3 regions of the Paenibacillus sp. FA6 genome follow, and region 3 is predicted to be linked to each of the others. Evidence: riboswitches for the same ligand, from Rfam matches in the RefSeq annotation. Region 3 holds a riboswitch; each other region holds the start of a gene.
The links. A riboswitch is a leader RNA that binds a small molecule or an ion and turns the genes downstream of it on or off. The one in region 3 is predicted to bind thiamine pyrophosphate.
Positions count from the first base shown of each region.

Region 1 (4,848 bases), 580 kb from region 3:
TGTTTCAGCCTGTAAATGAACGTCTGCGCTTCTGCCCTTGACAGGACATCATTTGGGGCGAAACTTTCCAGCGAACTTCCTCCTTGCTTCCCTTGAGCAATGCCCTTATCTAGTAGAAGCTGGATAGATTTCTTCTGGGAGAGGGGTTGCCCCATAACGGCTGCAAACAACTCAGCGACTTGTCCCCGTTTCATGTTCTGATTAACCTCTCCAGATATCGGCCATTCGAGTCCTTTGGCTACGTCATAATACGGTTCATACCATGAAGTATGCGGAACTGAATCCCTGATTGCCACCTGTGGATATGCCCGTAGGACCATGACTAGAAATTCTGTTTCCGTAACGATTTGAGAAGGACGGAATGTCCCATCATCATACCCATTACTAATTCCATTGCTTTGTGACCATTTCACCATTTCGTAAGCCCAATGCGATTCTGGGACATCCACATAGGTGAGCGATTCGGCCTTAATGGCTGTACCTGTTCCTACGATCCCCAAGATGACAAGTAAGGATAGATAAACTATCCATTTCAGCTGCTTTACCCGTCTTTTTATTCCAAACCTAGTTTCTGTCATCCTATCCCTCCTCTTCTACAGTAACCTGCCTATTCTTATGTCGGAATAAGAGTGAATAATCTGAATAGTCTCATTTATAAATGACGCTTCCACCCTCTTTAAATTCGTTCGCTTTATTCAACAGACCATTTCTTATGGAATCCTGTTCCTCTTGTTCCTTCTGTCTAGTTGAATCCCGAATATCATGAGAAATCCGCATGCTACAGAACTTGGGTCCACACATGGAACAGAAATGTGCCGTCTTAGCTCCTTCCGCAGGTAGCGTCTCATCATGATACTCCAGCGCTCTCTCAGGATCGAGCGACAGGTGGAACTGATCACGCCAACGGAATTCGAACCGGGCTTTGGACAGTGCATTATCACGGTCCTGTGCTCCCTTATGCCCTTTAGCTAAATCAGCGGCATGGGCAGCTATTTTATAAGTTATAACCCCTTCCCGCACATCATTCTTGTTCGGTAATCCTAAATGTTCTTTAGGAGTAACATAGCAAAGCATGGCCGTACCAAACCAACCGATCATCGCTGCTCCTATCGCTGAAGTGATATGATCATATCCTGGTGCAATATCCGTCGTAAGAGGGCCCAATGTATAAAAGGGCGCTTCGTTACAGATTTCAAGTTGCTTATCCATATTCTCCTTGATTAAATGCATCGGTACATGTCCTGGGCCCTCAACCATCACCTGAACATCATGTTTCCAGGCAATCTTCGTCAATTCACCCAACGTTTCCAGTTCTGCAAATTGCGCTTCATCATTCGCATCGGCGATAGAACCTGGACGTAAACCATCTCCTAAGGAGAAGGAAACGTCATACATTTTCATGATTTCACAGATATCTTCGAAATGCGTATAGAGAAAGTTCTCTTGGTGATGAGCAAGACACCACGCTGCCATAATGGAGCCACCACGTGATACAATTCCAGTCATTCGATTGGCAGTCAGTGGGATGTATCGAAGCAAGACTCCTGCATGGATAGTGAAATAATCCACACCCTGCTCTGCCTGCTCAATGAGTGTATCTCGATACACTTCCCATGTTAAATCCTCTGCTTTGCCCTTTACCTTCTCTAAAGCTTGATAGATGGGTACAGTACCTATTGGAACGGGGGAATTACGAATAATCCATTCTCTCGTTGTATGAATATTGTTGCCGGTAGATAAATCCATAATATTATCCGCACCCCAACGTGTAGCCCATCTCATCTTCTCAACCTCTTCATCTATGGAGGATGACACAGCTGAGTTTCCAATATTGGCATTAATCTTCACTAAGAAATTCCGTCCAATAATCATAGGTTCACTTTCAGGATGATTAATGTTCGCAGGAATGATTGCACGACCGAGAGCTACTTCATCTCTGACAAATTCCGGTGTTACGTTTTCTCGAATCGCAATATATTCCATCTCTGCTGTAATCACGCCTTTACGAGCATAATGCATTTGGCTTACATTTCTTCCTTTTCTAGCTCGTAAGGGATCCCTCTGCAAAGCTGGAAACACCTCTTCTCGTGAGGCTTCTTTCACATTACCGTTATCTTCTGGCTTGATTGTTCGCCCTACATAAGATTCAGAATCTCCACGTTCTTTAATCCACGATAAACGATTGGGATGCAATCCAACACGAATATCGGTATGCACTTCGCTGTCGGTATAAGAACCACTAGTATCATAGACCCGAACAGGTGCATTCTCCTCTATTCCAGATATACCCGAAGTGTTGCTAAGTGTAATTTCGCGCATTGGAACGCGAATGTCTGGACGAGACCCCGTTACATACACTTTTTTACTTCCTGGAAAAGCTGATAGATTAACAGATTCTTTCTTCATTTCGCTTGTCATTTCATTTCCTCCTATAAGTAAGATGATTTGATCAAGCGGAGCAAATTCTATTCAACAAATAGAAACGGATAAGCCGTCCCTTTTCAAGGAGCTTATGTTTCCGATACCAGCGATACTTCGTATCGCCTTAAGGTCTCCGTCTCTACCGAAATATAAGAAATAGAGTATCAAGTGATACTTATACTCCCTTATATTTAGAAAAAGACTGCCTCTGAGAAAGAGGCAGTCTTAAATAGACAAATAGAACTCCATTTCCTCCGCTGGCATTACCCAGATCAGGTTTGACGGTCGATAGTTGATCACTATCCTCTCAGCCTGGCATACCAAGCTCCCGTTACGATGTAATTGTTAGTTAAAGTATAACGAAGTAACCAGATAAAGCAATAGTAATTCCCAAATAACTATCTATATCCTTACAAAAGCGGAGTTACCTCCCAAATCATCACTGTTGTTAAAATTCAAGCTGTAAATCTGCGATTTCATCAATCTGTGCGGATTCCGTAGGATCAGCCGCAATCAGAAGGTCATAAACGACCTGATCTGGGACACTGTTATTCTTCTTTAGTGCAGCCAAATACCAACGAGCAATTTCACGGTTAGTTGCATTGGTATAATCTTCGCTCAAACCAATCTGTAGCGTAGCTATAGCTGCTTCCAATTTTTCAGACATAAATTGTATTTTTCCTGTATTCAGTGCTACAGCCGGAGCAACCGTAAGCGACCTTCCTTGCAGTTCTTGAGAAGACAGAGTCTTCAAATATTCCAAATCCGCCAGTACATGCCTGTAGGCCTCAAGCCCGATATTGAAATTCGCTTGCTTGTTAACACTGTCTTGCTGTGTGTGAGCCACCTGCCCCAGATCATAAGAGCGACTGATGAGAGCGCTGTACCACTCCATCTCCCAGAGGTCTTCGCTGTTTATGATATCTGTGTAATTCTCATTGAAACCAAGCTTTAGGGTAACCGCGGCCACCACAGGCTCTCCTAACATCAGCTGTATTTTACCCGTATTCAGAGCGATGGTCGGAGTGATGGAGAACGGACGTCCCTGCATCTGCTCCGGAGGGAGTGTCTTCAAATACTCCACACCGACCACAACCTGTTCGTATGTCTCGAGCCCTGTCTTGAAATACTCCTGTTTCAGAACATCATCCTTGAGGGTATGTGCCTGGTCTCCCATCGCAAGTGAGCGTCTAATCAATATATCATACCATTCAATATCCCAGATGAACTTATTGGCATTGTCACGGTAGACCGCGTGAGCAAGGTCGCTTTGCCCTTTAAGATCGTAGTAAGCTGCTAACTGCGTCAGTAATTGCTTGTTGTAAGGCTCGTCCTTGAGGGCGCGTGTCAGCACATGAAAGGACTCTTCAAGGAACTGCTCGTCTTGAGTCTGGTTAAACACCTGCTGATTAATCGAGGATAGGTACATCGCCGACTCCGGGTGGCTCGGACGCTTATCCAAAGCTTTAACCAACGGTACCTTCAGCTCTTCGTAGGACTCACTGATACCAAACAGGTTCTTGGCTTTCACAGCGGCATTACTCGACCCGATATAGCCGATCAAGATGAACACCAGAGAGACAGTGCCGATTCCTACTACAGAGAAATATCCAAGGCGTAGCCACGTCTTATTCCAGTTCCAACTCAGTGGCTTACTATCCATGACCACCGTCATCCCAGCCAGACCGATAAAGACAAGTATTCCCATGAAGGCATAGCTCATATTGAAGTCCAGTAAGCTATGAACCAGAATCGACAAGGCTATAATCAGATAAAAGAATCCATTATCGAAATCATCCTTATCTCTTTTTACATATCCACGAATATATTTATAAAAAATAAAAAGGATAAAACTCATAAACACGATAAATCCTAGAATCCCTACTTCAATCAAGTATTGTAAGAAGAAGTTATGTACCTGCCGGCTAGTATATGGGTTGTTCTGATATTGCTCATACAGTGAGGCCCAACCTCCTCCTCCGGCACCAAGGATCGGATAATCTTTAACGACTTTTAATGCATCCTTATAAAAAGTAATCCGCTCCAACACGCTATGCTGTTGGAAGTTAATGTTCTCCAGACGTGTTCCCATGTTCGCAGGCAATATGTTTCTCATGCTTGTTCCGATAAACAGGAAAGCTATCACGCCGACCAGCGCTACCGAGCCAAGTGGAATCCATAGTCCAGTTAGCTTGCCTGACGCAAGCTGACCCAGCTTCTTGTGCAGCCATGGTGTCGCAAAACGCTGGATGACCCAGCCAAGTACAGCAACAATCACAGAGCCTCCAAGTAAATATCCCCAGCCCATCCATGCTGCGGATGATGTGTAAGTGGTGTTCAGTTCAAGGCCCAATTCGGTCACAGGTGCTGATATTAATAACGAGACAACACCAGCGATTCCGAGCTGTACGATCCATAATATCTGTT
Region 1 is NZ_CP188820.1:1,672,212-1,677,059, reverse strand. Features, by position in the region: gene ACP8HI_RS07725 (CAP domain-containing protein) at 1-578, opposite strand, end outside; gene thiC (phosphomethylpyrimidine synthase ThiC) at 649-2,406, opposite strand; TPP riboswitch at 2,654-2,763, opposite strand; gene ACP8HI_RS07715 (O-antigen ligase family protein) at 2,870-4,848, opposite strand, start outside.
Region 1: linked by a shared signal. The riboswitch ahead of thiC (phosphomethylpyrimidine synthase ThiC) and the one ahead of ACP8HI_RS05020 (thiamine phosphate synthase) in region 3 are both predicted to bind thiamine pyrophosphate.

Region 2 (4,848 bases), 590 kb from region 3:
GGAATCCTTCACTTTAGAAATATCCGAATTATCAAGTGTCATGTTAACCGCGTATGCAGTTCCGCCATTTTGACGAACTAGTTTCCCAATATCGTTAGCTTTAAAGTTCTTAATATTAATGGTACCTGCAGCATTCATTTGAAACACTTTATCATATGCTTTATATGCTCCACCACCCGTAATATTAACCGTACCTGAAGACTTGAGTGTTAAAGCATCCTCCCCAACATCCAGCCAAGTCACATTTGTAATGGTAGCGTTTCCATAACAATGAACTCCATCAGCCCCAGGAGCGCCGATGATAACATTCTTCATCGTTGCGCCCGCTTCTAATTTGAAAATCGGTTTTTGATTTTCAGCTTGGCTGCCATCTCCGAGTGTACTTGCATTTGCAATATAAGTCTGACCCTGACCATCAAATGTTGTACCCGCGGCAACTATAATCGTCGTACTGACAGTAATTGGCGATGCTGCTTTAACTTCTGGTTGAAACCCTACTAATGAAATCATTACTCCTGCAGCTAACACGATACTCAATATTTTTTTCATGATAACCATCCTTTACTATTTTTTGATACAAACGGATGTGCACCCCCGTCTACATCTGAGTTAAGACTAGCAGACAATCTAGGGTTCCGAAATAATCATTTTGTTATATATGGTTATAAAACTATTATATTACATGGATTAATTGATGTATTTGTATGCAACATAGCCATTATAAAAGCCGCAAGCATCATGCTTGCGACTTTTTCGTATTCCTAAGTGTTACTTCACTCTGAACTTTGACTCAACAGCTTTATTGAAATATTGGAAGGATCTTTCACGAACCAACCACCATCCCGATGAGTAACACTAATTCCCGCATTCTTTAATTGCACAATGACAGTATCAAGTTCATCCTGATTAGGAAGAACCCATGTGAAGTAATCTAATCCGACCGCATTTGCCGGTGCAGATGGTGCGCCCACTCCTGCCCATGTGTTTAAGCCAATATGATGATGATACCCTCCTGCAGATACGAATAATGCCATCGCACCATAATGAGCGGTAACGTCAAGCCCTAGAGTATTACAGTAAAATTCCTCCGCCTTCTGCAAATCTGATACATGGAAATGAACATGTCCAATAATCGTTCCTTCAGCTAAGCCATTCCACTCCTGCCCATCAGATATCGCAAGCAGCCCATCAACATCAACTGGATCCGTCGTCATCACATATTGTCCCTGTGCATCTCTCTTCCATGTTTCCCTTGGACGATCCGCATAAATCTCGATACCATTGCCGTCTGGATCACTAATATACAATGCTTCACTGACTAGATGATCTCCTTGGCCCGCATTAATGTTGTGCTTCATCAAGTTACGTAATGATAGTCCTAATGAAATGCGATCAGGTACTAGAATTGCGAAGTGATACAATCCAGCAACCGATCTTTCCGGTAAAACGACTGCATTCTCTATTTGTTCTAGAACCAACAACGGTTCTTTACCATCCACTGTCAACTCAGCCGTATTCTCTGTCAAATTCAAAACTCCTAAGCCAATAACCTCTTTATAAAATACTAAGGAACGTTCCAAATTGCTAATTTTCAATTTCACATATCCAATTTTTGTGCTTGGATGTATTTTCTTAACCATTGAGCATCTTCCTTTCAAAGTAAAATGATTTATATAAGTAATAGTAATAATTATTCTGTATGATAAATATATCATGATTTTTTTTCTTAGTCAATAGAGATGAGTCTATAAATACGAGTTCAAAAAGTCAGGTTTTCAACACCGAGAAGATTGGATGAAGCAAGGGAGAGAGGAGCGGAGCGTAGGCAGTACCTACGTGAGCACCGGAAAGACCGGTTGAATTCAATCTTCGATGTTGGATACGCCTCTTGGTATACTTCGTGATCAAAAGATGACTTTTTGAACATCCTCTATACATATTTGTAAATTGTGTTATATTGGATAGGTTATCAATTAAATAAGACCTTGTATTTCACTAGGGGAGTCTAATGACTGAGATGGAACTTGATGTTCCGGACCCTTGGAACCTGATCTGGATTATACCAGCGGAGGGAAGTGGAACGAAATCTTCAACTCATGCATATATTTGCTCACTTATTTGCCTGAATGAACTTTTTGGCCCACTCATTTCCTTTCGGAAATGGTTGGGTCTTTATTTGTTTACGGGAGGCGATTACCGCGATATTATCACTACAGAATTTAACTTACTCTTTTGCAAGTACATACGAATCCCCAATCATTCAGGAACTATCTATGGATGTTCATACGGGTGAATTCATTTCTGTTATAGGAGCTAGTGGTTCTGGTAAAAGCACTCTGTTTAAGCTGATTGCAGGACTGCTAGAGCCTATGGATGGAGAAATATATATACATGGCAAAAGGACATTGAATCGTCTAGGAACAGTGGCTTACATGCCCCAGAAGGACTTACTTCTGCCTTGGAGAACCGTTCTAGACAATTGTCTACTCCCATGGGAGCTTAATCGGAAACTTCATCGTGAACTAGATCAGCGTAATAAAGAGAAGATCACAGCAGATATTCAATTAACATTAGATCGTTTCGGTCTAGGGAAATACGCATATGCCTATCCAGATGAATTATCAGGTGGGATGCGACAACGTGTCGCTTTTCTCAGAACACTCGTAACAGGCCAAGATCTGATGTTATTAGATGAACCCTTTGGTGCCCTTGACGCAATGACCAAAAGAAAGATGCATCGTTGGTTACTAGATCTTTGGGATGATCTACATAAGACTGTCCTTTTCATTACACATGATTTGGAAGAAGCCATTTTATTAAGTGATCGCATCTACCTCATGTCCCATGACAGTCCTCAAGGTGTAGAAGAAATCATCGTTAATTTACCTAGACCAAGGCACTACGAGATGAACTATGACCCTCACTTTATACAATTGAGGCAGGACTTGGAGCGAAGATTACATGAGAAGACGCCTTTTTAAACGCTGGGCACATGATTATGGATGGTTTGCACTTCTTTTTACACTACTCCTAATAGCTTGGGAATCGGTGGTCTCTTTAGGATGGGTACCTTCCTTTATTATTCCCTCACCCACCTCGATTACCCGTGCATTATTTGAGAATGGGCATCTATTGATCAGTCGGCATTTAATCGCAACTTTAGAAGAGGTTGTCTTAGGTTTTATATTATCTGTTAGTGGGGGCATTATTCTTGCTATAAGTATGCATATTTCACGTCCACTTGAGAAAGCACTCTATCCGTTCATGATTATTAGTCAGACCATCCCCTTAATCGCGCTCTCTCCTATCTTCATCATGTGGTTCGGTTACACGATTTGGAGTAAAGTAGCGGTGGTCTTCCTAACTGCATTCTTCCCGATTGTAGTAAGCACCTATGACGGTCTAAAAAAGGGTGATCGCGAGTATGCAGAGTTACTCATGACGATGGGAGCCAACCGCTGGGAACTATTCTGCACCATTGAGATGCCTATGGCCTTACCTTCCTTCTTCTCGGGACTGAAACTCTCCATCGTATATTGTGTCGTTGGAGCTACGATTGGCGAATGGCTAGGAGGTACAAAGGGGCTAGGCTACTATAGTCGAAGAATGTCGAGCAATATGCATACGGATGAGATGTTTGCATCCATCTTGTTACTTTCTTTACTTGGGATTTCCTTATTTATGATGATCGTAATATTAGAGAACAAGTTTCTAAAGAGGAGAGGTTTATCGAAATGACTATAAATAAGAATATAAATATGGGTATGAAAAAAGTTATCCCCGTTCTACTGGCACTGGCACTCTTTTCCTTGACCGCTTGTGGCAATACGTCTAACTCGAATCAAGCAACTGACATGCCAACGGCAATCGTAGAGAATAAGCCTCAAAAGCTGAGCATTATGCTCGATTGGTATCCGAATGCCGTTCATTCTTTCCTGTATACAGCACAAGAAAATGGATACTTCGCGGAACAAGGGATTGAACTAGATATCCAAATGCCTGCCGATACCAATGATGCTTTGAAATTAGTAGCTGCTGGAAAGGTCGATCTAGCCCTAAGTTATCAACCACAATTACTTATGGCTCGCGGTGAGAATATTCCCGTTAAATCTATTGCTGCTATCGTGAGACATCCATTGAATCATCTTATGGTACCTACTAATGGAACGGTTCAATCTCCCAAAGACCTGGCTGGTTTAACCGTTGGATACTCTTCAATTCCTTTATATGAAGCTATGGTACATACCATGATTCGAAATGATGGGGGCGATCCTGAAGACGTTCATTTGGTTGATGTAGGCTATGATCTCATTCCGGCCATTGCTACTTCCAGTGTTGATGCCATTATGGGTGGATTCATCAATCATGAACAACTAATACTTGCTAAGCAAGGTCACGCTGTAGTCGCTTTGAATCCTACGGATTATGGTGTTCCGGATTATTATGAGCTTGTCCTTGTCGCTAGTGAGCAGGGATTGAAAGACAAGCAAGAGTTACTCGCGAAGTTTGTCACAGCCATTGCCCAAGGACAACAGTACGTACAACAGCATCCTGAGGAAGCACTATCCATACTTTTTGAACATGAAGATCAGACTTCACCGCTAGATAAAGAAATAGAAACGAAGAGCCTAGAGATTCTATTACCACTGATGGATGCGAAAGAACAGGCTTTCGGATATCAATCACCTGAATCATGGGAGAGCGTCAATCAATGGCTCATTTCTAACAATTTACTACCTGACACTATAAAAGCGGAAGATGCCTTCATCAATTTCTAATTCATCTTAAGGAGGAAGTTAATCATGACATTTCTACAAAAGGTACGTCAGCATAATCCACTTGTACACA
Region 2 is NZ_CP188820.1:498,626-503,473, reverse strand. Features, by position in the region: gene ACP8HI_RS02295 (pectate lyase) at 1-549, opposite strand, end outside; gene ACP8HI_RS02290 (VOC family protein) at 774-1,640, opposite strand; TPP riboswitch at 1,988-2,091, shown strand; gene ACP8HI_RS02285 (ABC transporter ATP-binding protein) at 2,127-2,981, shown strand; gene ACP8HI_RS02280 (ABC transporter permease) at 2,962-3,738, shown strand; gene ACP8HI_RS02275 (ABC transporter substrate-binding protein) at 3,735-4,778, shown strand; gene thiM (hydroxyethylthiazole kinase) at 4,803-4,848, shown strand, end outside.
Region 2: linked by a shared signal. The riboswitch ahead of ACP8HI_RS02285 (ABC transporter ATP-binding protein) and the one ahead of ACP8HI_RS05020 (thiamine phosphate synthase) in region 3 are both predicted to bind thiamine pyrophosphate.

Region 3 (4,848 bases):
ATACGTATTCCTATTCTTTATAGTAATGACTTTAGGAATTTGTTCGAGGGCATTTTCAGATGTATTACCCTTGTTTGTATCACGACATTTCGGAGATGCTTTGTGGGCAAGTATGATTTATTTCGGTTGTCGGATATTGTTCGTACAGCAAAAATTGCTTATCTCTGTTTATTTAAGTTTAATATTTAGCTTTACGATTGAATTCAGCCAGTTGTATCAGGCGGATTGGATTATTGGAATACGATCAACACTATTGGGAGCATTAATATTAGGAAAAGGTTTCTTAGTCATTGATTTAATCCGATATGTGGTAGGGATTACTTGTTCTTGTATTATGGATTATTACTTGTTTAACCGAGGAGGAAGAAGATGAGTAACCTGAAATGGTTAGAAGGTTGGTATGAGAATCATTGTGATGATGAGTGGGAGCAGACTCATATTTTGAAGATTGAATCGATAGACACTCCCGGATGGAGATTAACGGTACCTTTACTTGAGACTGAATTAGAGGGGAAAACGTTAGATGAAATTATCATTGATCGGAATGATCATGATTGGGTGAGATGTTGGATCAAAGATGGATATTTCGAAGGTGCAGGTGGATTGAGAAATTTAGAAGAGATGATACAGATCTTTAAGGAATGGGCGGAAAGCTAGCAGAGAGATACCGTAGTAGGGAGTTGATTTTAAATGATACTTCTTGACTCATTTATAACCATAGAATCTTTCATGTGGTTGTTTCTAGCGGTTTTTATGATCCATGACTTTGAAGAAATCATATTTGTGGAGTCCTGGATGAAGAGGAATTATGCTACAATCGACAAGATCATACCAAAGGTTGCGCGGAAACTAGTTAAGAACATGTCAGAAGTGAAATCATCTCAGTTCGCGGTAGCGGTATTCATGGAGTTCATTGTTTTTATACCCATTACCTATCTGGCTGTGGAGCAACATCATTATGTTCTATTCATAGGCTGTAATGCCTTGATGTTTGTACATGTGTTTACTCATCTAGCACAATCCTTATATTTGAAATTGTACACCCCAGGGGTATTAACAGCACTAATTGTGATTTTGCCATACTCAGGATATTTGTTTTATAGATTAATAATCGAAGACATTGTTACTCTAAAAGAAATATTGTTATACGCTCCTTCAGGGTTAATCGTGCTCCCTTTAGTGTTACTAGGACATAAGGTAGGTAAGCTAGTGATACGCAATTAATAAATAAAAGTTATTCTATTATTCCAATATTTGTGTTAGTATGTATCCAATTGAATACGTTAGATCACTAGGGGTGCTATTTGGCTGAGACGGAATGTGTGATTCCAAACCCTTTGAACCTGATCTGGATTATACCAGCGTAGGGAAGTGAGCTTGAGCTTTGGTTAAGATCGTTTTGTATGCGTGTATACGTCTGCATTCTTTTGACTATAGTTATAGGCCACCTTCTATTGCAGAAGGTGGCCTATTTGGTGTTCTATCATATCCGAGATTCGACTTGAGGGAAAATAGGGAGGGAGTACAATGTCAGCGCGAGAATTACATGTGATCTCGAATGGTCAGTCTGAGCTGGAACGCTTTGCAAGGATAGCGGCACTTATTCATCCTTTTGTAACAGCATTTCATATAAGGGAGAACTCAAGTCATGCGGCCGACCTTTGGGCAGGGATATTGGCTTTAAGAACAGTTGGAGTACCTCTTAGTAAAGTGATCATAAACGACCGAGTTGATGTCGCTTATGCCGCTGGAACTGGGGGAGTCCAGTTAAGCTACCGTAGCCTAGAGGTGCAGGCAGTGAGGAGAGCTTTTTCTAGATTGCGAATAGGACGTTCTGTTCACGATGTTCAAGAGGCAGTGGAGATGAGTGAGCAAGGAGCTGATTATCTAGTGTACGGACATATCTTCCCAACAGCTTCTAAGCCAGGACAGCAAGCTAGAGGAACGAAGGCATTAGGGGAAGTTGTGAAAAGAGTCCCTATTCCAGTTATCGCGATCGGGGGCATTAAGCCCGACCATGTGCAGCAGATTGTCGCAACTGGAGCAGCAGGAATTGCAATACTATCGGGAATTACCGCAGCAGATGATCCATTAAGGTCGGTGAAGGACTACCGAGAGGCATTAGATAGTTTAGAGGAAGTTCAAAAAGTCAACTTTTTGAACACGGAATTAAAGTTTATACCCAAAAACCTTTAGGAGGTCAATGACCAGAATGAAGCAATTAGATGCCATTATTATAGGTGGGGGAGTGATTGGAAGTTCGATTGCTTACCATATGTCCGCAAGAGGCATGAATGTGATTCTCTTGGAGCGTGATCGTCTGGGAAGTCAAGCTTCGAATGCGGCAGCGGGAATGCTTGCGGCACAAGCTGAAATGACCGAAGTTGGACCGATGTTCGATTTGGCGCGGGCAAGTCGTGCGTTATTCCCAAAGCTCGCTACGGATCTAAGAGAGTTAACAGGGATAGATATTGGTCTAAAGCGTAAAGGTCTACTCCGTGTAGCAGTAACAGAAGCGGATGTGACCGAAATTCAACGTACATTAGCTTTTCAAAAGACAGTAGGGGAACAAGCTGAGTGGTTGTCATTGGAGCAAGTGAAGCAACGGGAGCCGGGCATTTCTTCAGATCTGCTTGGAGCAATGCTAGTTGAAGAAGATGGTCAAGTGGATGCGCCTGAGTTATGTCTCGCATTTGCCAAAGCAGCGGCAGCACTTGGAGCACAAATTAAGGAGTTTACTGAGGTGAAATCTCTTATTTATGCACATGGGCGTATGACTGGAGTGGTTACAAGTGAAGGAACAGTTCATGCTGATCAGGTCATCATTGCTTCAGGAACGTGGAGTGGGCCACTTCTTGAGCAGGCTGGATTGACATGCCCAATTTATCCGGTCAAAGGGGAATGTTTCTCTGTTCTAAGTCACACACCGTTGCTACAATCTACGATATTTAGCCATGGTTGTTATTTAGTTCCGAAGAAAGGCGGGCGACTCGTTGTTGGAGCAACTGCAACTGCACATAGCTATGATCGCAAGGTCACTTTGAAGGGAATATCCAAGTTATTAGAGTCAGCGAAGCAACTGTTACCGGGTATCGTCGAAACAGAGTGGGAGCGAGCTTGGAGTGGGCTACGTCCACAGACATTAGATGGCTTACCTTATTTGGGTGAACATCCGTCGCTGAAGGGACTATATGTGGCGGCAGGGCATTATCGTAATGGTATTCTACTTAGTCCAATGACTGGGAAGCTAGTTGCAGATTGGGCCGAAGGTAAGACGGAGAAGGTTCTTTCACTAGAAGCTTTTCGGGTAGATCGGCATCAGAATGTTCCTAATGAAAGGGCAGGTGTCCTATTATGAAGTTACAAATTAATGGTGAACAGGTTGAAGTATCAAATAACTGCAAGACGGTCGTCGATTTACTTGTATATTTCGGGCTAGAGAGCAAAGTTGTTATTGTTGAGTGGAACCAGCATATTTTGGAGAAATCAGATCATGAGACAACATGCTTGACGGATGGAGACCGAATTGAGATTGTACATTTTGTAGGGGGTGGCTAATTTGTTGAAGATAGGAACACATGAATTTAGTTCAAGATTGTTATTAGGAACAGGGAAATTCCCAAGCTTTGAGATTCAAAAGGAAGCCGTTGATGTATCTGAGACAGAAATCTTAACGTTTGCGGTTAGACGGATGAACATATTTGAGGCGACTCAGCCTAATTTTCTGGAAATGCTAGATGTTAGTAGATATACATTACTCCCGAATACAGCAGGTGCTTCAACGGCAGAAGAAGCTGTTCGCATCGCTAAATTAGCGAGAGCATCTGGGCTGTGCGATATGATTAAAGTCGAAGTGATTGGTGATTGGAAGACGCTGTTGCCAGATCCACTGGAGACGTTAAAAGCTTCTGAAATGCTTCTAGAGGAAGGGTTTATCGTTCTTCCCTATACATCTGATGATGTGTTGTTGGCCAAGAGATTACAGGAACTGGGTGTTCATGCCATCATGCCAGGTGCGTCCCCGATTGGTTCGGGTCAGGGTATTATTAATCCATTGAATCTTAGTTTTATTATCGAGCAAGCAACGGTACCCATCATTGTAGATGCAGGCATAGGTAGTCCTGCTGATGCGGCTTTCGCTATGGAGCTTGGAGCCGATGCCGTATTGCTGAATTCCGCTGTTTCAGGGGCGCAGAATCCCGTGAAGATGGCTTTAGCAATGAAGCTCGCGATTGAAGCGGGGAGATTAGGATTTGAAGCGGGTCGAATTCCGAAGAAGCGCTATGCTTCTGCTAGTAGTCCGATGGAAGGATGGATTAGCACTTGAATGAGCGATATTCACGACAGAAGTTATTTACACCCATAGGAGAAGCGGGACAGCTTAAGCTTGGAACGATGCATGTCCTTATTATCGGCGCAGGGGCATTAGGTACAGGAAATGCTGAGGCACTTGCAAGAGCAGGTGTGGGCAAGTTAACGATTGTGGATCGAGATTATGTAGAGTGGAGTAACCTGCAGCGCCAACAACTATACTGTGAAGCGGATGCAGAGTTACGCATACCGAAGGCTATTGCAGCAAAGAAAAGACTCATGGAGATTAATTCCACGGTGGAAGTGAGCGCATATGTGATGGATGTAACGACAAGCGAGATCGAAGATATGGTCTCGGGTGTCGATCTGATCATTGACGCGACAGATAACTTCGATACTCGGTTGCTAATGAACGATGTTTCTCAAAAGGTCCGAGTACCTTGGATTTATGGGGCATGCGTTGGTAGTTATGGGATCACATACACCATTATTCCAGGGGATACTCCTTGCCTGAACTGCTTACTCGAAACGGTACCG
Region 3 is NZ_CP188820.1:1,092,385-1,097,232, forward strand. Features, by position in the region: gene ACP8HI_RS05005 (DUF2809 domain-containing protein) at 26-373, shown strand; gene ACP8HI_RS05010 (immunity 53 family protein) at 370-657, shown strand; gene ACP8HI_RS05015 (HXXEE domain-containing protein) at 691-1,224, shown strand; TPP riboswitch at 1,284-1,387, shown strand; gene ACP8HI_RS05020 (thiamine phosphate synthase) at 1,528-2,196, shown strand; gene thiO (glycine oxidase ThiO) at 2,213-3,358, shown strand; gene thiS (sulfur carrier protein ThiS) at 3,355-3,558, shown strand; gene ACP8HI_RS05035 (thiazole synthase) at 3,560-4,327, shown strand; gene ACP8HI_RS05040 (thiazole biosynthesis adenylyltransferase ThiF) at 4,324-4,848, shown strand, end outside.